Regions from separate parts of the Gordonia sp. PP30 genome, predicted to be linked through region 2. Evidence: predicted binding sites of a transcription regulator. Region 2 holds the regulator's gene; each other region holds the start of a gene.

Region 1 (3,272 bases), 1.1 Mb from region 2:
TCCGGTGCGGAGTTTGTCGGGGTGGAACAGTGGGTTGATGATCCACGGCCCGGCGCGTCCGGCGGGCCGCCAGCCGACGCGCCCTTTGTCGGGGCCGTCGGTGAGGACGGTCGATTCCCAGGTTCCGGGTTGTTTGCCGTTCCACCGGTTGTGTGTGCCGCAGGCCCCGCCGAGGTGATCGGCGTCGGTGGGACCGCCGTCTTGCCAGTCGGGCATGTGGTGCATCTCGCACTGGGCGAACGGCCGGGTACAGCCCGGCGCGGTACAGCCCCGGTCGCGGGCGAACACCGCCAAGCGTTGCGCCCGTGACGCGAGGCGGTGGGCGCGGCCGAGGTAGAGGGGCTGCCCGGTGGCCTTGGCGAACACGGCCAGGTACGGCACGGCGTTCGCGGCGATCGTCACCAGGTCCGATACGGGGATGCGGGTGCCGGTGGTGGTCCAGGCGATCCCGGCTTGCCGGGCGAGGTCCTCATCGGTGACGGTGACCACGATCTGATTGCGCAGACTCTCTGGGCGCGCGTGGGTGTTCTGGGCATTGACCCAGGCGAGTAGTGCCAGGAGAGCGTCGTGCTGGCGGCGCCCCAGCAGCCGGTCATCGCGTTCGGCCGCGGCAGCCAGCACGGCCGGGTCCAGGCCGGGCTGGTCGGCCGCACCGTGCGGGGAGTCCGGATCGTCGGGGTTGTTCATGCCGGGAGCGGCCCACTGGACGAACACGACCTCGAACTCGGCCCGCAGTTGCGGTGTCAGGCGGGCCTGGACCGCGCTCATGAGTTGCCGGTCCTGGGCGGACAACCGGAACTTCGCTTGCCGCTGCCGGTCTTTGTCGTCGGCGAGGGTGCCGTCGGGGTCGAGATGGGCCAGAATACGGTTGCCGACCATCGTCAGCCCGGACGGATTGAGCCGCCGGGCGGCGTCGGCGAGCATGGCCTCAGCCTTCACCCTGTCATCCGGGTCGACCGAGGTGGGGATTTTGTCCATCACTTCCTCGATCACCGACACGTGCGTCTCGCCGATCGCCCCGTCGGCCACCGCGGCGGCGGTCGCCGGGAACTTCGGATCGAGACGCTCGCCGGTCATCGCCGTGAACCGGCCGACCGAGGCCGCTACCACCCGGCGCCGCCGGGATTCGCCTTCCCCGATACGTAGTCCCTGGGTGAGGAGTTGGTGCATGGTGTTGTATCCGGCCCGCTGGCAGGCGCCGCGGTCGGAGATCTCCACCAGCAGCGCCGCATCGACCCCGACACCCTTGCGGCGGGCCTGCTCCCGCGACTCCAACAGATCCAGCAACCCATCCTCGGACAGCGCAGCCAGCGGCGCCTCGGCCAGGGATTCTTCGGCGGCATCGATCACCGCGACCAACTCGGCGGGAGACAGACCGGCCAGGACGCCACGGGCATCGAACACGTCATCGTCACTCATCGCGGACCCCCTTCCGGCCGATGATGGATGGTTCTCCTCCTACCCCAGGATAACGCACACCAAGATGTGAATACAACAGTTGGATAGAACTTATTTTCGATTAATTCACAGCGTGCGATGCCGCCGGTGTTATGTCGTCGGACATAGCGGTGGAACCCGTCCGCATCGGACGGTCTGGGCTCCGCCACATCGCCGAAACCCGCAAGAAGGCCATTCCCCGACACGACGATGATTTCCGGCTCTTCGGTTCTGAGAGTGCGTAGGTGAGGTTCGGGCCGAGCGCGGGCGACCACAACATGTAGGTAGGCCCTGGGTGTGATCATGGAAGTTCTCACACACCCCTGACGCACACCACAGGACCCATGGCCGAGCTTACTTCCGATGTTGCCGACACGATCTGCCGAACCGTCGAGTTGGGCGTGACGATTACCGGCGCCGCCCTCGACGCCCGCGACCGCACGCACGTATGGTGCCGAGTCCTGGACGCCGATCCACACTGCCCGGGCTGTCAGATCGCTGGTGAACTGCGTGATCACACCGACCGCGCCCTGACCGATGTGCCGATCAGTGGCCACCCGGTCATCCTGCACGCCGCGGTTCCCCGGTTCGTGTGCCGCACTAGCCTCGATCTTTCGTGAGGCGCTGATCCCGGCCTGAGGTGTTCGGATTGGTTGCGGCAGGGTTGATTATGGCTGTGAGGTACGACTGGATCGCCGAGGCCGTCGGTGTGCGGTCGGGTTTCACGGGTCCGAAGGGTGGTCTTTGGGTCGTTGGGCCGGTTCTTTTTGTGCTGTTCAGCCGGTGTTTCGGTATCCCTCGAGTCTGGTGAGGCCGGTGATGAGCAGGCTGGTGTGTCGGGACTGGTTGTCGAATCGCAGGCGACGGGTGCGGGCGTGTCGGGCCAGACGGGCTGCGGTGGCGAACAACCGCAATCGGAGACTCTTCAGTTCCCAGGTACGGGCGTCGGTGCTGGTCAGGGCGAGCATCTGCATCCACGCGTTCAGATCGAGGGCGAGAGCGACGACGGCGAGCCAGATCTGATTCTGGGCGAAGGTCTTGAACGGTAGGTTCTGTAGGCCGCAGTCTTTGGCCTGGCGGATCCGGTCCTCGCAGCGGGCGCGTCGGCGGTGGCGTAGTTCCAGGTCGGCCAGCTGTCCGCGGCGGGTGTTGGTGGCGAACGCGGTCAGCCGCCAGCCGTTGCGGTCGGTGATGCGCAGTTGGGCGCCGGGGTGGGGTTTCTCGCGGCGCACGATCACCCGCATACCGTCCGGCCAGCCGGACAGGTCCATCAGGCCGGTCAGTTCGGCGACGTCAGCGTTCTCCCGTGGTGTGCGTTCGGCGTCGTAGGCCGGGGTCCACGCCGCTGCCGGGAGGGCGTCGGCCAGATCGCCGAGGCGCTGGTCCAGGCCGAATCCGATCGAGTAGGAGACCCGTAGCTTGGTCAGGTGGTCGAGGAAGTCGTGGGTGCCGCCGGCACTATCAGCACGGATCAGGATCTTGCGGCCGGGCCGTGTGGGGAGTCCGGGTATCTGGGCCAGGGCGTGGCCGAGGGTGGTGATGTGGTCGGCGGCAGTGTTCGCTCCGGCGTTCCCCGGGCGCAGGAGCATCGTCGCGACTTCGCCGGTGCCGCCGGGGCCGTGGTCGATGTGCGCGGTCAGCGGGTGGAATCCGTAGCCGCCCTTGTAGTTTCCCGCTGCGGACTCCTTGTCCGAGTGCGCGGTCACCAGGGTCGCGTCCAGGTCGATGATCAACGGTGTGGCAGCGTCGATACCGGCGTTCGGTGCGTGCCCACCGAGCAGCGTCCACACGCGCGATCGTGCGGTGGCGCGTGCACCGGCGATCGCCGCTATTGC
Region 2 (3,272 bases):
ACCCGCCGCGCATCCCGATCCCACGCGCGTTCAGCGGTATGCGGGAACCACGAGCGCCTGACCCGGGCGCAGCCCGGTGCCGTCCAGCCCGTTCAGGTTCCGCACCGTGGCGATCACCGACTCGGCGGGCAGCTCGGGGGCGATCCGCTCGGCGAGCGACGACAGCGATTCCCCGCTGCGCACGTGCACGACCTGCGTCGCCGCCGGTGTCCCGGTGGCCGCGCTCTGGTAGTCGTGCCCGGCGACGCCCATCACCGCGGCGATCAGCGCCACCGCCAGCCCGGCCAGCACCCCGGCCGCCCAGCGCCGACGGCTGCCGGCGGTCCGCCGCGCCGGCGCCGAGGACGGCCGCGCGGTCGTGGCCGGAGTGTTCGAACCGGCGCTCGCCACGCCCGGGATCCGGACACGTTCCCGGCGCTCCGGGATGTTCGATCGAGCAGCGGCGGGCACCGTGCGCGGCACTCCGGTGCGGCTCTGCGGGCTGCGTCCGGTCGGCCGGCACGTCGGTGCGGCCTGCACCGCACGACGGACGCGCGTACCGACGACGATCGGAACATCGCAGGTCATGGTCACCGACGCGGCCGTTCCGGCGGCTCGGCGGTCACGGTCCTTCAGCAATGCGGTCATCGTTAACTCCCATCGTTCGTATGTTCGATGAACTCTTGTTCGACAGTTAACACCATGGGTCCGACAACCGTCCCGACACGTCGAACAATTGTTTGAGTTCTGTGACCTAGTCGACTAGATTGGGGATCACCGACGAGGAAAGGAACCTCAGATGACCGACGGACCGCAGAACACGTCGAACGTCGACCCGCTGCTGTCGACGGCGACCCTGGAGGCCTCACTGACCCAGCGCCAGCGCGAGGTCCTGGAGTACATCCGCTCGTCCGTCCGGGAGCGCGGCTACCCGCCGAGCATCCGGGAGATCGGCGAGGCCGTGGGACTCACCTCGACGTCGTCGGTCGCCCACCAACTGCGAACCCTGGAGCGGCGCGGGCTGCTCAAGCGCGATCCGCACCGGCCGCGCGCGGTGAACGTCCGCGACGACCATCGTCCCCCGCCGCCGGGCGACGCGGCCGGTGACGAGCCGGGTATGCCGTCACCGGCGTTCGTTCCGGTCCTCGGCCGCATCGCCGCCGGTGGTCCGATCCTCGCCGAGCAGGCCGTCGAGGACGTCTTCCCGCTGCCCAAGGAGCTGGTCGGCGAGGGTTCCCTGTTCCTGCTGCGGGTGGTCGGCGAGTCCATGATCGACGCCGCGATCTGCGACGGCGACTGGGTGGTGGTGCGCCAGCAGAACGTGGCCGAGCAGGGCGACATCGTCGCCGCCATGATCGACGGCGAGGCCACCGTGAAGACCTTCAAGCGGGTCGACGGTCACGTCTGGCTGATGCCCCACAACGAGCACTTCGAGCCGATCCCCGGTGACGACGCCGCCATTCTCGGCAAGGTCGTGACCGTGCTGCGGCGCATCTGATCCGGACATCCACACCGCGCCCGGCGGTCCTACAGAGCGATCGACTCCCCCGTTCGGGTCCACCGCTGGTTCTCGCAGAGATTCGACCGCACGACCTTCACGTCCGCACAGCCGGGCAGCGCCGGTAGCGCGGCCTTCATCGTCTCGATCAGCCCCTCCGGCAGGAGCGGGCTCAATGAGATCCGGTTGATCCAGCCTCGCTCGATCGGCATGTGGTGCACCGGCGGCCCGTCACCGCTCCCGAGGTGGACGATGCGGAACTCGTTCTCGTCGCGAAAACCGTGCCGTTTGACGAACGGCAGATCGTCGGCCGTCAGCCGGGAGTCGCCGGCCTCTTCCTCGATCTCGTCCAGGGTGAGGTAGCGGACCGGACCGGACGCGTAGGCCGGGTCGCCTGCGATGCCCGCCAGCAGTTTCGCTTTGCTGATCTCGAGCCGCACGCCGTCCGTGCCGCCGGCGAAGACGCCCCAGTGGTGATAGGTCTCCGTGGACTGGGTGAAGCACGCGACGCTGACGCGAGACGAACCCTTCAGTGCGCAGTAGTGATCCATGAACCCGCTGTCGTTCCGGTCGACCCAGGTGCGCGGGCTGAGCAGTGTGACGCGCTCATTCAGCAGGACGTCGATCGCGTTGGAGAGCGTCGTGTACCGCTTCAGGATCGTCGGCTCGTAGACGACGTCGCTCATCGTCAGCCGAGTACCGCCCGCGCCGCCTCCCGGGCCGAGGCCGTGCTGTCGGCGGCCACCGCGGCCTGCGCGGCCGCCCGGCACTGATCCAGGGTCACCGTGCTCAGCTTGAGCCCCACCGCGGGTGCCGCGGCCGGGGCCGACGACAGCGAGGTGACGCCGAGACCCACCAGCACGCACGCGAGCAGCGGATCGGCGGCGGCCTCGCCGCACACGCCCACCTGCTTGTCCTGCTCGGTACCGGCGGCACCCACGCGCTCGATCAGCGCGAGGACGGCGGGCTGCCAGGGATCGGTCAGCGATGCCAGTTCCGGCGACATCCGGTCGGCGGCCATCGTGTACTGGGTCAGGTCGTTGGTGCCGATGGACACGAAGTCGACCTCGGCGAGGATCTGGCCCGCCATCACCGCGGCCGACGGCACCTCGACCATCACACCCGGGATCATTCCGCGCTCGCGCACCAGCGCCGCGAACTCGCGCGCCTCGGCCACCGTGGCGATCATCGGCGCCATCACCCACGGGACCACCGTGGTGCCCTCGGCGGCCGCGGCCAGCGCCTCCAGCTGGTGCGCGCGGATCTCCGGATTCGACAGGATGATCCGGTTGCCGCGCACCCCCATCGCCGGATTCGGCTCGTCCGGGTGCGTCACGAACTTCAGCGGCTTGTCCGAGCCGGCATCGAGCGTCCGGATCACCACCTTGTCGCCGTCGAACGCGTCGATCACCTCGCGGTAGAGCGACGTCTGCTCGGCGACCGAGGGCTCGTCCGGACGGTCCAGGAAGGCCAGTTCGGTGCGGAACAGCCCGACGCCCTCGAGCACTCCGAGGTCGGCGGCCGCCCGGGCCGACACGCCGTCGGCCACGTTGGCCAGGATCAGCACCCGGTGACCGTCCGCGGTCTGTCCGGGACCGCGCCAGGCGGCTGCCGCGGCAGCGGTCTCCTTCGACGACGCGACCGCCGCGGTGACTGCCGCCTCGTCCGGGTCGAGGCCGACCACTCCGCGCTCGCCGTCGACGAAAGCCAGTGCGCCCGTGGGGATCTCGCCGAGATCGGCGATCGCCACGACGCAGGGGATGCCGAGCTGCCGCGCGATGATCGCGGTGTGGCT
Region 3 (3,272 bases), 1.1 Mb from region 2:
GGCGAGTCGGTCGCCGACCAGCAGCAGTGGAACTTCCAGCAGGCCAAGCGGCGAGCGGGCGGCACGCTCGAACCGGGCTTCGTGACGACCGGGCTGTTCGCCTACAGCCGCCACCCGAATTTCTTCTTCGAGCAGGCGCAGTGGTGGGTGTTCTACTTCTTTGCCGGCGTCGCGGGGGTGGCCGCCGGCCTCGGCTTCTGGGGCGGGGCGCTGAACTGGACGATCATCGGCGCGGTGCTGCTCACGCTGCTGTTCCTCGGCTCGACATGGTTCACCGAGTCGATCTCGGCGGGTAGGTACCCCGCCTACGCGGACTACCGCCGGCGCGTGTCGATGCTGGTTCCGCTGCCGCCGCGAAAGCCCGCGGACCGATGAGTCCGCGGCCGGCGACCGTCGGCGACGTCCACGATCTGGCCGCCGCGATGCCGCACGTCACCGTCGTCCACGGCAAGTCCGGCAACGCGGTCTACCAGGTCGGCGGCAAGTCCTTCGTCTTCTTCCGCACCCCGCGCCCGGACGCGCGGGATCCGGCGACCGGGGAGAAGTACGACGACGTGATCGTCTTCTGGGTCGGGTCGCCGGAGGAGAAGGACGCGCTGGTGCGCGACGACACCTCGCCGTACTTCACCACCCCGCACTTCGACGGCCACCCGTCGGTGCTGCTCCGGGCGTCGCGCCTGCACGAGATCAGTCGGGATGAACTGGCCGAGCTGGTCTCCGACGCCTGGCTGGCCCAGGCGTCGAAGCGCCGGGGCGAGCAGTGGCTGGCCGAGCACGGACTGCTGTGACATCCGGCGGGCCGGCGCCGCCGTGACGGCCTACGACGCCCCCGCACCGTCGACGATGGCGCGCAAGGCGGCGACGTGACCGTCGAACGCGGCCCGGCCGACCGGGGTCAGTCGTGCGCGGAGGGTGTGGCGGCGGCCGGTGAGGCGGCGTTCGGTGGCCACGTACCCGGCCTTCTCCAGCGTGGTCAGCTGCTTGGAGAGGGCCGAGTCGGAGAGGTTCAGCTTCTCCTTGAGGAAGGCGAACTCCGCCCAGTCGGCGGCGGCCAGCGTCGCCACCAGCGACAGCCGCGTGCTGGGGTGGATGAGTTCGTCGAATCCGCTCATGCGTGGACCAGCCGGCGCAGGCGCTGGAGGATCTCCGGGCCGCCGAAACCGACGATCGCGGCCACGAACACCGACGCGAGGAGGCCCGGGTGCCCGGCGCCGTCCGCGTCCAGTCCCAGTGCGACACCGATGGTCAGCAGCACCAGCACCACCAGGATTCCGATGATCAGCCAGGGGATCCGACGGCTGACCTGGGACCGGTTCAACCGCACACCGGCGGTGCCGCGGGTGCCGTCGTAGAGGCGGCCGGCCAGGGTGGCGTTGCCCGCGCCGAAGAGCACGGTCGCGACGATCGCGACCCAGCCGGGCGTCAGATCGCCGAGGACGCCCAGGACGATCCAGCCGGCGGCCATCATCCACCAGTACCAGCGTGGCAGTCCGATCTCTCCGGCCATCGCGTGCTGGGCGCTGTCGATCGAGTCGAGGGCTGATCGTGCGCCCTCGTGGGTGGTGTCGTTCATCTGGACCACTTCCTCATTGACTTTCCTACTTGGAAAGTAAGTGTTCTCTTTCCTGGGAGGAAAGTCAATGGCTGGCCTCTATCGAACGTACGTTCTAAAATGATTCGGTGGGATGGAGTAACGGGCCGCCGAGCTGGTCGGAGATGGAGCGGGTGCTCTCCGGCCGGCCGGCCGATGGACGGAGACTCGCCGAACCGGACGTGCCGGGCGACGGCGGAGATTCGCCGGCGTGGTCGCGTAAGCGGGGAACGTTCCTCCCCGACGAGGTGGAACCGGTGGAGTCGTCGATCCGGTACGCCGAATTGCACGCGCACAGTGCCTACAGCTTTCTCGACGGGGCCGCGATGCCGGAGGAGATGGTCGCCGAGGCGCGGCGATTGGCCCTGACCGGGCTGGCGCTGACCGACCACGACGGCTTCTACGGGGTGGTGCGCTTCGCCGAGGCGGCCCGGGAGTACGGCATGCCGACGGTGTTCGGCGCGGAGCTCTCGGTGGAGGCCTCGTCGCCGAATCGTCGACGGGCGGGCGCGGTGGATCCGCCGGGCGAGCACCTGCTGGTGCTCGCCCGGGACGCCGAGGGCTACCGGCGACTGTCCCGGACCATCGCCGACGCGCACATGCGCGGTGGTGACACTTCGACGGAGCTCAGGGACGGTTCATCGAAGGGCACCCGGGACCGGAAGGGGGTGCTGCGGTACGACGCCGATCTGATCACTTCCTCGGCCGCCGGGCACTGGCTGATCCTCACCGGCTGCCGGAAGGGATCGGTGCGCCGGGCACTGGCTCGCGGCGGTGTGGCTGCTGCACGAAAATCGTTGGGGGAGTTGGCCGATCGTTTCGGGCCGGACAATGTGCTGGTCGAGCTGACCGCTTCCGGTTGCAGCGACGACGACGAGCGCAACGCCGTCCTGGCCGGGCTGGCCGCCGAGCTGGCGTTGCCGGCCGTCGCCACCACCGGAGCGCATTTCCCCGGCCCGGATCGACGACGACTCGCCATGGCGGTGGCCGCGGTGCGGGCCCGCACCGACATCGCCACCATCACTGGGTGGCTGCCCGGCGTCGGGGGAGCACACCTGCGCAGCGGCGACGAGATGGCGCGCTTGCTGCCCGCTCATCGCGACGCCATCGACACCGCGGCACAGGTGGCGGCCGACTGTGCGTTCTCGCTGGGCCTGATCGCACCGAACCTGCCGCCGTTCGATGTCCCGGACGGGCACACCGAGGTGAGCTGGCTGCGCGAGCTCACCGAGCGGGGCGCCCGCCGCCGCTACGGCACTCGCGAGCAGCGCCCCGATGCCTACCGGCAGATCGACCACGAACTGGACATCATCGAGACGCTGACCTTTCCCGGGTACTTCCTGATCGTCCATGACATCGTCGACTTCTGCCGGCGCAGCGACATCCTCTGCCAGGGCCGAGGGAGTGCGGCCAACTCGGCGGTCTGTTACTCGCTCGGCATCACCAACGTCGACCCGGTGGCGAATCAGCTGCTGTTCGAGCGCTTCCTGGCGCCCGAACGCGACGGCCCGCCGGACATCGATGTCGACATCGAGTCCGATCGCCGAGAGGAGGCGATCCAGTACGTCTACGCCAAGCACGGCCGCGAATACAGCGCGCAGGTGGCCAATGTGATCACCTATCGCGGCCGGTCGGCGGTGCGCGACATGGCGCGGGCTCTCGGCTACGACCCCGGTCAGCA

What was found. The regulator LexA, encoded in region 2, represses DNA repair genes until DNA is damaged. The targets are predictions, from matches to a motif close to CGAACANNTGTTCG.
Region 1: MYK68_RS06150 (HNH endonuclease signature motif containing protein) is a predicted target of LexA. The motif match lies at 1,505-1,518, and genes of this name have one in related genera.
Region 3: MYK68_RS06105 (error-prone DNA polymerase) is a predicted target of LexA. The motif match lies at 1,656-1,669, and genes of this name have one in related genera.

The regions. Positions count from the first base shown of each region.
Region 1 covers NZ_CP095864.1:1,326,599-1,329,870, reverse strand. The annotation lists gene MYK68_RS06150 (HNH endonuclease signature motif containing protein) at 1-1,419, opposite strand, end outside; partial or broken gene MYK68_RS06145 (transposase family protein) at 1,782-2,039, shown strand; gene MYK68_RS06140 (IS1380 family transposase) at 2,214-3,272, opposite strand, start outside.
Region 2 covers NZ_CP095864.1:2,412,979-2,416,250, forward strand. The annotation lists gene MYK68_RS11120 (LysM peptidoglycan-binding domain-containing protein) at 31-627, opposite strand; gene lexA (transcriptional repressor LexA) at 779-1,477, shown strand; gene MYK68_RS11130 (DUF2971 domain-containing protein) at 1,507-2,163, opposite strand; gene MYK68_RS11135 (phosphoenolpyruvate--protein phosphotransferase) at 2,166-3,272, opposite strand, start outside.
Region 3 covers NZ_CP095864.1:1,313,512-1,316,783, forward strand. The annotation lists gene MYK68_RS06085 (DUF1295 domain-containing protein) at 1-375, shown strand, start outside; gene MYK68_RS06090 (MmcQ/YjbR family DNA-binding protein) at 372-788, shown strand; gene MYK68_RS06095 (winged helix-turn-helix domain-containing protein) at 819-1,112, opposite strand; gene MYK68_RS06100 (hypothetical protein) at 1,109-1,573, opposite strand; gene MYK68_RS06105 (error-prone DNA polymerase) at 1,681-3,272, shown strand, end outside.